DNA from 3 places in the Streptomyces sp. NPDC043685 genome. Region 2 is predicted to be linked to each of the others. Evidence: riboswitches for the same ligand, from Rfam matches in the RefSeq annotation. Region 2 holds a riboswitch; each other region holds the start of a gene.

Region 1 (4,723 bases), on a different contig from region 2:
CCAGCTCGACGGCGTCCAGCGTCTCGGTCAGCGAGCCGATCTGGTTGACCTTGACCAGGAGCGCGTTGGCCGCGCCCTCCTCGATGCCGCGGGCCAGGCGCTCGGGGTTGGTCACGAACAGGTCGTCGCCGACGAGCTGGACCTTGTCACCGAGCTTGTCGGTGATGGTCTTCCAGCCCTCCCAGTCGTCCTCGAACAGCGGGTCCTCGATGGACACGAGCGGGTACGCGTCGACGAGCTCCGCGTAGTACTCGGTCATCTCGGCCGCCGAGCGCTCCTTGCCCTCGAAGGTGTAGACGCCGTCCTTGTAGAACTCGGAGGCGGCGACGTCGAGGGCGAGGGCGATCTGCTCGCCGGGGGTGTAGCCGGCTTCCTTGATCGCCTCGAGGATGAGGTCGAGGGCCTCGCGGTTGGAGCCGAGGTTCGGGGCGAAGCCGCCCTCGTCGCCGAGGCCGGTGGCCAGGCCCTTGGACTTCAGGACCTTCTTCAGCGTGTGGTAGACCTCGGCGCCCCAGCGCAGGGCCTCGGAGAAGGACTCCGCGCCGATGGGGGCGATCATGAACTCCTGGATGTCTACGTTGGAGTCGGCGTGCGAGCCGCCGTTCAGGATGTTCATCATCGGCACCGGCAGCAGGTGCGCGTTGGGGCCGCCCAGGTAGCGGAACAGCGGCAGGTCGCTGGCCTCGGAGGCGGCGTGGGCGACGGCGAGGGAGACGCCGAGGATGGCGTTGGCGCCGAGGGAGCCCTTGTTGTCGGTGGCGTCCAGGTCGAACATCGCCTGGTCGATCAGGCGCTGCTCGGTGGCGTCGTAGCCGACCAGCTCCGGGCCGATCTGCTCGATGACCGCGAGGACGGCCTTCTCCACACCCTTGCCGAGGTAGCGGTTCGAGTCGCCGTCGCGGAGCTCGATGGCCTCGAAGGCGCCCGTGGAGGCGCCGGACGGGACGGCGGCACGACCGGTGCTGCCGTCGTCGAGGCCGACCTCGACCTCGACCGTGGGGTTGCCTCGGGAGTCCAGGATTTCCCGGGCTACGACGACGTCGATGGACGGCACGAGCATCTCCTTCTTGAATGTGACGCGGTGACGCGGGTCGCGTGGACCCGGCGGGGTGCGGGCCGTGGTGGCTCGCGACATGAGCCTAACCGGCTCCGGGCGATCGGCCACCGGGTCGCCCACCCCATGGACAGAACCGAGAGTAAATTGTTTCCGAACGGAACAAAGCCGGTTGCCGAAAAAACCCCGCCCCGGTGCGCACGGGGGATGGCGCACCGGGGCGGGGAGTCCGTGGGCCCCGGGGGGCCGGGAGGGGCCGCTGCTTACTTCAGGTGCAGCTGCTGGCCCGGGTAGATGAGGTTGGCGTCCTCGACGATGTCCTTGTTCAGCTCGAAGAGCTTCTCCCAGCCGCCCTTGACCTTCTTGTCCGCGGCGATGGAGCTGAGGGTGTCGCCCTCGACGACCTTGTACTCGCCGTCGCCCTTCTTGACCTTCTTGCCGGTCGGGGTGGTGACGGTCTTCTTGGCGGCCGGGCGGTCCTCGGAGCGGGAGGCCGGCTGCTGCTCGGTCTTGCGGGTCTCGGTGCTCTGCTGGCTCTGCTGCTGCGTGGAGCTGCCGGAGTCGCTCGACGAGCCGCCGCCGGTGTAGCCGGCACCCGACAGGCCCTTGCCGCAGACCGGCCAGGCGCCCTTGCCCTGGCTCGCCAGGACCTTCTCGGCGACCTGGATCTGCTGGTCCTTGCTGGCCTGGTCGGCGGTCGAGGCGTACTGCGTGCCGCCGTACGCGGCCCAGGTGGAGGCGGAGAACTGCAGACCGCCGTAGTAGCCGTTGCCGGTGTTGATGGACCAGTTGCCGCCGGACTCGCACTGGGCGACGGCGTCCCACTCGGAGGCGGTGGCGGCGGAGGCGTTGCCGGCCGCCATCAGCGGGGCGGCGATGGCGACACCGGTGACACCGGCGAGCGCGGCGGCGCGGGTGGCCTTGGACGGACGACGGTGCTTGCCCTTGGCGGAAAACAGCATGGAGAGATCCCCTCACCGACGCCTGCGAGGTGAGCTGTCGGGTTCGGGCCGGTTGAGTTGCCCGGCCGCGTCCCTCACGGGACACGGCTTCACCCCAAGCCCTTCCGGCACAACCGGCCGGTCGGGCACCTACCTTGGGTCCCCCGCTCCTGCCTACGGCGCTTGACGCGACGACTGTTCCCGTGCGGCCGCTGGCAGGATTCGGCGTTGCGGCAGCCGGGGCTCGTGGTGACGAGCGATCACGACCGTAGACACGCGATCCGCCGAATTTCAAAGACGATCAGGGCTTCTGAGATCTATCTCTCACCGGCCTTATACGGGACATTCGGCGCGAAACATGACGTGAACTCACCCGGTTTAGGGGTGACTTCGACCGCCGTTTCCGCACTGCCCGGACGGCTACCCCTCGTCCGCTTCGACCCCTGTGGTGAGCTTCTGACCGGGGAGGATGAGGTTCGGGTCGGTACCGACCGTCTGCTCGTTGTCGTCGTAGAGGGAGTGCCATCCGCCGTCGACGTCAAGGGAGTCGGCGATGGACCAGAGGCTGTCGCCGACGCCGACGATGTAGGCGCCCTGGGAAGCGTCACGGGAGGCGTCACCGCCGCGCGAGGCGTGACGGCCCGAGGACGCGCCCTCACGGCCGCTCGCGGACGCGGAGTCCTCCTCGGCGCCGGGGCCGCGGTGACGGCCGGAGCCGGCGTCCGCCGGGGCCGAGGACTCGCCGCGCTGACGCGAGTTGGCGGACTCGCCGCCCTCACCGGAGCCGGAGCTGCCGGACTTCTCGTCCCGCTCCTGCTTCTCGCCCCGCTCCTGCGAGGTGGAATCGGACGACTTGTCGGACTTGCTGGTTTCATCCTTCTCGGTCGACCGTGCGTCGGGCGACGACGACGGGCTCGAAGAGGCCTCCGGAGAAGGGGACGCGTCAGGGCCGTCGAGCAGACCGGGTGAGTCCACCTCACCGGACGTCTCGGACGAGCCGGACGTGTCCGACCCCTTGCCCTGTTCGAGGCCCGAGAGCAGTCCGCAGGTGCGCCACGCGCCGACCCCCTGGTCGGCGAGGACTCTCTCGGCCACGGATATCTGCTGGGAGCGACTGGCCAGGTCGGCACTCGCGGCGTAGTCGAGACCGCCGTACTTCTCCCAGTCCTCCTGGGACAACTGCAGGCCGCCGTAATAGCCGTTACCGCTGTTCTGGCTCCACGCGCCGCCGGTCTCGCAGTCCGCGACCCGGTCCCAGGTCGTGCCGTCGGCCGCGCTGGCACCGGAGGCCCCGAGGAGAGGGATCGCGATGGCGGAGCCGGTCACTCCGGCCGCCACGAGGAGAGCCGGAGCCTGACGGGGGCGGCGGTGCCGACCGTTCCCGGAGAGCATACGGAGACCTTTCGCGAGACAGCAGTGACCGGCGGCCGGAATCCCGGGCCGCGTTGATGGGTGAACGTATCGGCAGACGATCACTTGTCACAAGTTCATGCCGCGCAGATCACGTGAAGATCACAGCTCTGATGTTTCGTCACGTCCGGCCGGTGCGAACTCCACCGGCAGCGTGCGCAGCCCCCGCATGATGAGCCCGCCGCGCCACCGCAGCTCGGCCGGATCCGCCGCCAGCCGCAGGTCCGGGAGGCGGGTGAGGAGGGTGGCGAGCGCGGTCTGGCCCTCCAGGCGGGCGAGCGGGGCGCCGAGGCAGTAGTGGATGCCGTGGCCGTACCCGAGGTGCTGGTTGTCGCGGCGGGCGAGGTCCAGGGCGTCCGGGTCGGCGAACCGCTCCGGGTCCCGGTCCGCGGCGGCCAGGACGACCAGGACGGGATCGCCGGCCTCGACGCGCTGCCCGCCGAGCGTGAGGGGCTGCGTGGCGAAGCGCCAGGTGGCGAGCTCGACCGGGCCGTCGTAGCGCAGCAGTTCCTCGACGCCGGTCTCCAGCAGGCCCGTCTCCCCGGCGGCGAGGGACGCCTGGAGGCGGGCGCGTTCCCCGGGGTGGGTGAGCAGGGCGTAGGTGCCGTTGCCGATCAGGTTCACCGTGGTCTCGAAACCGGCGAACAGCAGGATGAAGGCCATGGCCGCCACCTCGTTCTCGGTGAGGTGCTCACCGTGGTCCGAGGCGCGGATGAGGCCGGAGATGAGGTCCTCGCCCGGGGTGGGCTCGGCGGGCAGCGCCTCCCGCTTGCGGTGGATGAGGTCGGCGAGGTAACCGCGCATCTTCTTCACCGAGCGCGCCACGCCGCCCCGCGGACCGCCCTGGTGACGGATCATCATGCCCGCCCAGTCGCGGAAGTCGTCCTGGTCCTCGCGGGGGACGCCGAGCAGGTCGCAGATGGCGTAGATGGGCAGCGGGAAGGCGAAGTCGTGGATGAGGTCGGCGGAGCCCTTGTGCGCGAACCCGTCGATGAGGGTGTCGGTGAGCTCCTGCACCCGTGGCGCGAACTCGGCGACGCGGCGAGGCGTGAACGCCTTGGACACCAGCCGGCGCAGCCGGGTGTGATCCGGCGGGTCGATGTTCAGCAGATGCGTCATCAGCTCCGCCTTGCGCTCGCCGGGGATCCCGGTCTTGCCCTTGGCGTGCGCCGGTTCGTCGTGGTGCGCCGGGTTCTTGGAGAGCCGGTTGTCGGCGAGCGTCTGCTTGGCGTCGGCGTACCGCGTGACCAGCCATGCCTCCACCCCGCTGGGGAGCCGCGTCCTGTGGACGGGGCTGTGCGTGCGGAGCCAGGCGTAG
Region 2 (4,723 bases):
GACGGCTACCTGGACGACACCGGCCCCGACCGCCTGCTGCTGTCGAGCGCGGCCGATTTCGACCGGGTCGACGAGGTCCGGGCCTTTGTCGACGCGATCCTGATCGGTGCCGGCACCATCCGCGCCGACAACCCGCGGCTCCTGGTGAACTCCGCGGAACGCCGGGCCGCCCGCACGGCCGCCGGGCAGCCGGAGTACCCCCTGAAGGTCACCGTCAGCGGCTCGGGCGACCTCGACCCGGACGCCCGCTTCTGGCACACCGGCGGAGAGAAGGTCCTCTACACCACCGACCGGGGCGCCGAGCGCGCCCGTGCCCTCGGTCTCGCCACCGACGTGGTCCCGCTCGGCGCCGACCTCGACTGGCGGCGGCTCCTGACCCACCTGCACGACGTCCGGGGCGTGCGGCGGCTCATGGTCGAGGGCGGCGGCCTGATCCACACCCAGCTCCTCACCCAGGGCCTGGCCGACGAACTCCAGCTGGTCCTCGCCCCGCTCTTCGTGGGCGACCCCCGGGCGCCCCGCCTCTTCGGCCCGGGCGGCTACCAGGGCGGCCGGCTCCGGCTGCTGGAGACGCGGCGGATCGAGGACGTCGTCCTGATGCGCTACGAACCGACCGCCCCGGGCACCGGCGCCCTGCCCACCGCCGCCGATCACCACTGGCTGGCCCTCGCCTGCGATCTGGCCGGGCACTGCCCGCCGTCGGACACCGCGTTCAGCGTGGGCGCGGTCGTGGTCGCCGCCGACGGCACGGAACTGGCCCGCGGCCACTCCCGCGAGGCCGGCGACCCGGTCGTGCACGCCGAGGAGGCGGCCCTCGCCAAGCTCGACGCGGACGACCCGCGCCTGCCCGGCGCGACGGTGTACAGCAGCCTGGAACCCTGCGCCCGCCGCGCCTCCCGCCCGGCGCCCTGCGCCCGGCTGATCCTCGACGCGGGCGTGCGGCGGGTCGTCACCGCCTGGCGCGAGCCGGACACCTTCGTGACGGACGCCGACGGCAGCGGTCTCCTCGCGGCCGCGGGGGCGGAGGTCGTCGTCCTCCCGGAGCACGAGGAGCGGGCCAAGGCCCCGAACCGCCACCTGTTGGGCTGAGGGCGAGCCGATCGGCCCAACAGATCCTGCGTCCGCACCGCCGTCCGGGCCACGCTGCCTCCAGGGACCCGGACGACGAGCGCGGAGGCGGCGGCCATGGGGTCAGCGCGCAGACGAAGGACGGCGGCACTGCTCCTGCTGCCGCTGCTCACCGCGCTCGCCCTGCTCGTCCCCTCCTGCCGGCCCGACGGCCCGGGCACCCGCGCCATGGGCCCGGTCCTGCCCTCCGGCGCCGCGTTCACCCACCCCGGCGTCCTCGTCGACCGGGCCCAGCTGGACGCCCTGCGCGAGCACGTCACCGCCGGGCGGCAGCCCTGGCGAGCGGCGTACCTCGCCCTGCGCGACAGCCCGTACGGCTCGTACCGGCACCGGGCCCGGCCGCACGAGACGGTCGTCTGCCCGGCCGGCGACCTTCAGGGCCGCGGCTGCGCCGCGGAGCGCGAGGACGCCCTGGCCGCCTACGCGCAGGCCCTGCTCTTCGCCGCCACCGGCGAGCGGCGGCACGCGGAGAAGGCCAGGCAGCTCATGGACGCCTGGGCGGCCACGCTGCGCCGGCACACCGGGGAGAAGGCCGCGCTGCAGGCCGGCTGGACCGGGTCGGTGTGGGCGCGGGCCGCCGAGATCGTGCGGCACACACCCGGCGGGGGCTGGCCGGCCGCGCGGGTGCGCGGCTTCGAGGACATGCTGCGCACCGCCCACCTCCCCCAAGTCGTCGCCTCCGACCCGGACTTCACCGGATCCTGGGACCTGGTGGCGATCGACGCCGTGATCTCCGTGGCGGTCTTCCTCGGCGACCACCGGGTCTTCGGCCACGCCCTGGAGCGTTTCCGGGAGCGCGTGCCCGCCTACCTCTACCTGGAGAAGGACGGCCCCGTGCCGCTCACCGTGCCCGGCTCCGGCGTGGACGGCCCGCAGCGGATGGCCTCGTACTGGTTCGGCCAGACCACGTACCGGGACGGCGTCTCCCAGGAGACCTGCCACAGCTTCCGGCACGTGGGCGCCTCGCTCGCCGCCACCGCCCACATCGCCGAGACGGCCTGGCACCAGGGCGTCGACCTCTACGGCGAGATCGAGGACCGGCTGGCGACCGCGCTCGCCCTGCACGCCCGCCACGAACAGGGCGGGCGCGCACCCGAGTGGCTGTGCGGCGGCCGGGTCGAGCGGGGCCTCGGACCCCATCTGGAGGTCGCCCTGCACCATCTGGAGGAACGGCGCGGCCGGTCCGTCCCCGCCGCGCACGAACTGGCCGTCCGGGCCCGGCCCGCCGGCACCGACGACCTGTTCACCGCCTGGGAGACCCTCACCCACGCGGGCGCCCCGGACGGCTGAGCGACGGGTGTGCACGAGCTGTCCCGCGGATGGCGTACACTGGAATCACAACGACGCGGGGTGGAGCAGCTCGGTAGCTCGCTGGGCTCATAACCCAGAGGTCGCAGGTTCAAATCCTGTCCCCGCTACTGAAGGCCGAGGGCCGGAATCCGAAAGGGTTCCGGCCCTCGGTGTTTTTCCTCGAGATCTCGCGACGACCCTCACGCTCGGTGAGCGAACCACCCCGTTCCGCATCACAACTGACACACCGTCAAAACCCGTAAGTTACTTGTGAGGTGGTCAACTCGCCCGATTTAAGCCGGTCATGGCAGGTAAGTCCGCGCGAAAAAGGTTAATGATCAAGTGGAATCGCTGGAATACCCCTCGTGCGTCTATTAACGTTCGATAACGCAGCGCGGTCGTCCCAGCCGTCACAGAAGGCGGCTCCGTGCGCACGCGCCGAATCCCGAAAGGGAACCGGGGAACCACCACTTGGGGTGAATCGGGCGGATACCACCGTGGAAGCACGGTGGGTATACGCGCGTAGGAGACCTTCCTGCTCCGAACCCGTCAGCTAACCCGGTAGGCGAGAAGGAAGGAAAGGAGCACGCCCACGTGGCGTCCAACCGGCCTGCCCCCGCAGCCCCGTTCGCGCAGAAGCGCGACACCGACACCTTCGGCTACGGCGGTCAGCGCACCGACGAGGGCCCGTTCCAGGAGTGGAACCCCACCGAGGAGTCCATCCGTCCCGTCCGTGGCCGGCACCGCGTCACCAAGCAGCGCGGCGGAGGTCTCGCCCGCAGCTCCACCGTCCTGGGCGTCGGTGTCATAGCCGCCGTGGGTGCCGGCGGCATGGCCAGTGCCCAGACCGGCAAGCCCCCGGTGTCCATCTCCGTGCCGGACCTGCCCTCGGTGGGTTCCCTCATCTCGGACGACGACACCCCTGAGGGTTCCGCCACCCCGCTCAGCAGCCTCGGCACCGCCACGGCGGACCCCGAGGAGAACACCTCCGGCGCAGGCGAGGCGCTGCGCGCCCGGATCATGGCGCAGGTCGAGCACCAGCAGGAGCAGATCGAGACCAAGGCCGCGCAGGACGCCGCGGCCGCCGCCGAGAAGGCAGCGGCGCAAGCCGTCGCCAAGGCGGAGAAGGAAGCCAAGGCCAAGGCCGCCGAAGCCAAGAAGAAGGCGGAGGAAGAGGCCAGGAAGAAGGCCGAGGCCGAGCGGCTCGCCGCCCTCGCCAAGCAGTACACGCTGCCGACCTCCTCCTACACCATCACCTCCAGCTTCGGCCAGGCAGGCGCCTACTGGTCCTCCGGCTACCACACGGGCCTGGACTTCGCCGCGCCCACGGGCACGCCGATCAAGGCCGTGCACAGCGGCACCATCACGGAGGCCGGCTGGAACGGCTCCTACGGCTACAAGACCGTCCTCACCCTCGATGACGGCACCGAGATCTGGTACGCGCACCAGTCCTCCATCGGCGTCAGCGTCGGCCAGAAGGTCAGCACCGGCGACGTCATCGGCCGCGTGGGCGCCACCGGCAACGTCACCGGCGCGCACCTCCACCTGGAGGTCCACTCCGCCGGATCCGCGAGCGGCATCGACCCCATGGCGTGGCTGCGGGGCAAGGGACTCACCCCCTGAGCGGTCCACACCCGTGGAAGCACCGGCGGCCCTGACGACGACCCCCCGACGTCAGGGCCGCCGGTTTTCCGCCGGGTGTTTACGGGAACTTTGCGTCCGTTGTGGAATCAGGCATTCCTGTACGGGCGTTGACACGGAGCATGACTTCTCTGCGCAAGCTCGGCTCTTCCGACCTCGAGGTCTTCCCCCTCGCCCTCGGCGGCAACGTCTTCGGCTGGACCGCCGACCAGGACCGGTCGTTCGCCGTCCTCGACGCCTACACCGCCGCCGGCGGCAACTTCGTCGACACCGCCGACGTCTACTCGGCGTGGGCCGAGGGCAACCGGGGCGGGGAATCCGAGACCATCCTCGGCCGGTGGCTCGCGGCACGCGGGAACCGCTCCGACGTGATCGTCGCCACGAAGGTCAGCCAGCACCCCGACTTCCAGGGCCTGTCCGCCGCCAACATCAAGGCCGCGGCCGACGCCTCCCTGCGCCGCCTCGGCACCGACTACATCGACCTCTACTACACGCACTTCGACCGGCCCGACGTGCCCGTCGAGGAGATCATCGGCGCGCTCGACGAACTCGTGAAGGCCGGGAAGGTGCGGCACATCGCCGCCTCCAACATCTCCGCCGAGCGGCTGCGGGCGTCCCTGGAGTTCTCCGACCGCCAAGGACTCGCCCGGTACGTGGCCCTCCA
Region 3 (4,723 bases), on a different contig from region 2:
GGTGGCCGCACAGCGCAGGAACACCGTTCCGCGGCGCTCCGGGTTCGCCGCGACGAGCAGCGCCGCCCACAGCAGGGCCGCGAGCGCCAGCAGCGCCGCGGCCGACCGCTGCCAGCCGGCCGCGCAGAAGCCGGTGCCGATCAGGGCGGTCGCCGCCGTGAAGGTGAGCGCGGCCGGCGTCTGCGCCGGCCACCGCGACGGCCGCAGCACGGCGTACGCGACCGCCCCGGCCCAGGCCGCGCAGGCCGGGACGAGGGCGACACGGGAGAGGGTCTCGTACCCCGCCGAGTCGAGACCGACCGCCAGGGCGCCGGTCGTCAGCGCGTACATCGCGCACAGGGCGGCGGACAGGGAGAGACCGGGCATGGCGCCGATGCTAGGCAGCGCCGTGCGCGCGGGGAGAGGGGCACGCGCGCGTGCCCCTCAAAATCGGACCAAGACCGTCAGGCCGGCCGCACCACGCTGTGGATCGCCGACTCGCCGTCGTAGTAGATCGACTCCTCGCGCACGTACGTACCGGGCTTCGGGGCGTGGATCATCATGCCGTTGCCGATGTAGATCCCGACATGGGTGACGTCGTCGTAGAAGAACACCAGGTCACCGGGCTGGGCCTGGGAGAGCGGGACCGTGGTGCCGGCGTTCACCTGGTCGTAGGTCGTGCGCGGCAGGGTGACGGACGCGGCCTTCCAGGCGGCCTGGGTGAGGCCGGAGCAGTCGTAGGAGCCCGGGCCGACGGCCCCCCACACGTACGGCTTGCCGATCTGGGCACGGGCGAAGGCGAGCGCCTTGTCGGCCTTGGTGGCGTACGAGGAGTCGGCCGGGGCGGTCGTGGAGGACGAGCCGGAGCCCGTGGACCCCGACGCGGAGGACCCGCCGTCCTGCTGCCCTGCCGCCTGCTCCTGCGCCGTCTGCCGGGCGGCCTGCTGCCGGGCCAGCTCGTCGGCCTTGCGGGCGGCCTCCTCCCGCTTCTCCCGCTCGATCGCCGCGAGCCGGGCCTTCTCCTCGGCGGTCAGCCGGGACATCAGCTCGCGGGCATCGGCCAGCTTGCGCTGGACGGTGGCCTTGGCCGCCTTCAGGTCGCCCTGCGACTCGGTGAGCGTCTCGAGGCTCTCGGTGGCCTCCTGGCGCTTCTTCATCGTCTCGGACTGCTGTGTGACGTAGTCGTCGACCGCGACCTTCTGACGGCCCGTCATCCGGTCCATCAGCTGGGTCTGGTCGAAGTAGTCCTGCGGGGTGTCCGCGAGCAGGAACGTGGCCGTGTCCGGGGCGGCGGCGCCGGTGCGGTACTGGGCGGAGGCGAAGGAACCGAGCTCCTCCCGCGCCTCGTTGAGCTTCTGGGTGCGCTGGGCGACGTCGTCCAGGAGGGTGTCCACGCGCTTGCGCTGCTTCGCGGTCTTCTCCTTGGCCGCGTTGTACTTGTCGGTGGCCGACTCGGCCTGGCGGTACAGGTCGCCGACCTTCTTCTCGACGTCCTCCAGGCTGGGCTTGTCGTCGGCCTCGGGGGTGGCGTTGGCCGACTGGGACAGCAGGGCCACGGAGGTGAGGGCCGCCGTTGCGAGGGCGGGGGTCCGTATGCCTGCCACGCGCGTACCCGTAGGACGCGACTTGCGGTGCGACGCCAAGGGAGGCGACTCCTTCCACGTTCCGCCTACCGGGTTAGCTGTCGGGTTCGGGCGGATGGTTCGGAAGGGTTGCCCTACGGCCTTCTCCGCACAGGGAGTCGGGCCGATTCACCCCAGGTTCACGGTTGGGTCCCCGGCTCCGGCTGCCGCTGCGGCACACCGGACTCGGCGGAGGCCGCGCGGCCCGGCGACGTTCGCCGGTGGGGGTCATGCGGCCTGATCGCACCGTAGCCAATTCGTGTGGCCCTTGTGAAGGTTGATGGGTGATATGCCCGATACATTTTCGTGACCTTACTCATGAGCGTTGCGGAGAGTGAATGATCCGGGGCGGTTGATCACGACATGTCCGCGATCGGGGAGGGTGTAGCAGGCCGTCACCGGCCGGTCATGGAGGGCGACAATACGCCGCCGGACCGTCGGCCCGCGGCCGGGTGCGCGGCGATGTTCCGGCGATGTTCTCGGGGCGGCGGCGGGCTGTCAGTGGGGCGCCCTAGACTCGGAGAGCGATGAGCAGCCTCTTTGACGACAGCTTCCTGGCGGACCTCCAGGCCCGGCGGGGCCCCGCGGACGAGCCCCCGCCGCCGCCCGAGGACGATCACGTACCGGAGCCGATCCCGGACGATCTGTTCGGCGGGAAGTTCGACGCGCCGCCGGACCGCGACCCCTACTACCGGGACGGCGCCCCCCGCCCGGTGGTGGACACCGCCACCCTCCTGGAGGGGCTGAACGACAACCAGCGCGCCGCCGTCGTCCACTCCGGCTCCCCGCTGCTCATCGTGGCCGGCGCCGGCTCCGGCAAGACCCGTGTGCTCACGCACCGCATCGCCCACCTGCTCGCCGAGCGGGACGTGCACCCCGGCCAGATCCTCGCGATCACCTTCACCAACAAGGCCGCCGGTGAGATGAAGGAGCGCGTCGAGCAGCTGGTCGGCCCGCGCGCGAACGCCATGTGGGTCATGACCTTCCACAGCGCGTGCGTGCGCATCCTCAGGCGCGAGAGCAAGAGGCTCGGCTTCACGTCCTCCTTCTCGATCTACGACGCCGCCGACTCCAAGCGCCTGATGGCCCTGGTCTGCCGCGACCTGGACCTCGACCCCAAGCGTTTCCCGCCGAAGTCCTTCAGCGCCAAGATCAGCAACCTGAAGAACGAGCTGATCGACGAGGAGGACTTCGCCGCCCAGGCCGCCGACGGATTCGAGAAGACCCTCGCCCAGGCCTACGCCCTGTACCAGTCGCGGCTGCGCGAGGCGAACGCCCTCGACTTCGACGACCTGATCATGACGACGGTCAACCTGCTGCGCGCCTTCCCGGACGTCGCCGAGCACTACCGCCGCCGCTTCCGGCACGTCCTGGTGGACGAGTACCAGGACACCAACCACGCGCAGTACGCCCTGGTCCGCGAGCTGGTCGGCACCGTTGAGCACCCGGTCGACGTACCGCCCGAGGCCGAGGTCCCGCCCGCCGAGCTGTGCGTGGTGGGTGACGCCGACCAGTCGATCTACGCCTTCCGCGGCGCGACGATCCGCAACATCCTCCAGTTCGAGGAGGACTACCCGGACGCCACGACGATCCTGCTGGAGCAGAACTACCGCTCCACCCAGACCATCCTCAGCGCGGCCAACGCGGTCATCGAGCGCAACGAGTCCCGCCGCCCCAAGAACCTGTGGACCAACGCGGGCGCCGGTGCCCGGATCACCGGCTACGTCGCCGACACCGAGCACGACGAGGCCCAGTTCGTCGCCGACGAGATAGACCGCCTCACCGACGCCGGCGAGGCCAAGGCCGGCGACGTCGCCGTCTTCTACCGCACCAACGCCCAGTCCCGTGTCTTCGAAGAGGTCTTCATCCGCGTCGGCCTGCCCTACAAGGTCGTCGGCGGCGTCCGCTTCTACGAGCGCAAGGAGGTCCGGGACGTCCTGGCCTACCTGCGCGTGCTGGCCAACCCCGAGGACTCGGTGCCGCTGCGCCGGATCCTCAACGTGCCCAAGCGGGGCATCGGCGACCGCGCCGAGGCGATGATCGACGCCCTGTCCCAGCGCGAGAAGATCAGCTTCCCGCAGGCGCTCAAGCGCGTCGACGAGGCGTACGGCATGGCCGCGCGCTCCACCAACGCCGTCAAGCGGTTCAACACCCTGATGGAGGACCTGCGCACCATCGTCGAGTCCGGCGCCGGACCGGCCACGGTGCTGGAGGCCGTCCTGGAGCGCACCGGCTACCTCGCCGAGCTCCAGGCCTCCACCGACCCGCAGGACGAGACCCGCATCGAGAACCTCCAGGAACTCGCCGCCGTCGCGATGGAGTTCGAGCAGGAGCGCGGCGAGGACGAGCGGGGCACCCTGGCCGACTTCCTCGAACAGGTCGCGCTGGTCGCCGACTCCGACCAGATCCCGGACGAGGAGGACGGCGACGGGGTCATCACGCTCATGACCCTGCACACCGCCAAGGGCCTGGAGTTCCCGGTCGTCTTCCTCACCGGCATGGAGGACGGCGTCTTCCCGCACATGCGCGCCCTCGGCCAGGCCAAGGAGCTGGAGGAGGAGCGGCGCCTGGCCTACGTCGGCATCACCCGCGCGCGGGAGCGGCTCTATCTGACGCGCTCCACGCTGCGCAGCGCCTGGGGCCAGCCCTCCTACAACCCGCCCTCCCGGTTCCTGGAGGAGATCCCCGCGGCGCACCTGGAGTGGAAGCGCACGGGTGCGACCGCGCCCGCGTCCTCCGGGCCGGTCTCGGCGGTGGCGGCCTCGCTGTCGTCGTCCCGTTCCCGCTCGTCCGCCTCGGGTGCCTCCGGGTTCGCCACCCGCCGCACCTCGGAGAAGCCGGTGGTGTCGCTGGCGGTCGGGGACCGGGTCACACACGACCAGTTCGGGCTCGGGACCGTCGTCGCGGTCAAGGGCACGGGCGGCAACGCCGAGGCGACGATCGACTTCGGGGACACCAAGCCGAAGCGGCTGCTGCTGCGGTACGCGCCGGTGGAGAAGCTGTAGCGCCGAGAGGTGAACCGGTGGGCCCCTGCGCGCTCGACGCGGGCGGGGGGCTGCCGGGGCGTTACCCGATGCGGGCGGGGCGGGGGCTGGCGGACGTTACGTCGGGTCGATGCCGTG

The links. Region 2 has a riboswitch for cyclic di-AMP ahead of AC0665_RS16940 (M23 family metallopeptidase). Riboswitches for the same ligand answer to the same signal wherever they lie in the genome.
Region 1: linked by a shared signal. The riboswitch ahead of AC0665_RS34685 (transglycosylase family protein) and the one ahead of AC0665_RS16940 (M23 family metallopeptidase) in region 2 are both predicted to bind cyclic di-AMP.
Region 3: linked by a shared signal. The riboswitch ahead of AC0665_RS01845 (C40 family peptidase) and the one ahead of AC0665_RS16940 (M23 family metallopeptidase) in region 2 are both predicted to bind cyclic di-AMP.

Annotation. Positions count from the first base shown of each region.
Region 1 is NZ_JBWKCH010000013.1:148,732-153,454, reverse strand. It holds gene eno (phosphopyruvate hydratase) at 1-1,054, opposite strand, end outside; gene AC0665_RS34685 (transglycosylase family protein) at 1,318-2,016, opposite strand; cyclic di-AMP (ydaO/yuaA leader) riboswitch at 2,021-2,187, opposite strand; gene AC0665_RS34680 (transglycosylase family protein) at 2,416-3,387, opposite strand; gene AC0665_RS34675 (cytochrome P450 family protein) at 3,508-4,723, opposite strand, start outside.
Region 2 is NZ_JBWKCH010000004.1:731,550-736,272, forward strand. It holds gene AC0665_RS16925 (dihydrofolate reductase family protein) at 1-1,089, shown strand, start outside; gene AC0665_RS16930 (alginate lyase family protein) at 1,186-2,418, shown strand; tRNA gene AC0665_RS16935 (tRNA-Met) at 2,473-2,546, shown strand; cyclic di-AMP (ydaO/yuaA leader) riboswitch at 2,845-3,001, shown strand; gene AC0665_RS16940 (M23 family metallopeptidase) at 3,013-4,041, shown strand; gene AC0665_RS16945 (aldo/keto reductase) at 4,182-4,723, shown strand, end outside.
Region 3 is NZ_JBWKCH010000001.1:367,731-372,453, forward strand. It holds gene AC0665_RS01840 (TDT family transporter) at 1-366, opposite strand, end outside; gene AC0665_RS01845 (C40 family peptidase) at 444-1,622, opposite strand; cyclic di-AMP (ydaO/yuaA leader) riboswitch at 1,631-1,803, opposite strand; gene pcrA (DNA helicase PcrA) at 2,129-4,606, shown strand; gene AC0665_RS01855 (M23 family metallopeptidase) at 4,703-4,723, opposite strand, start outside.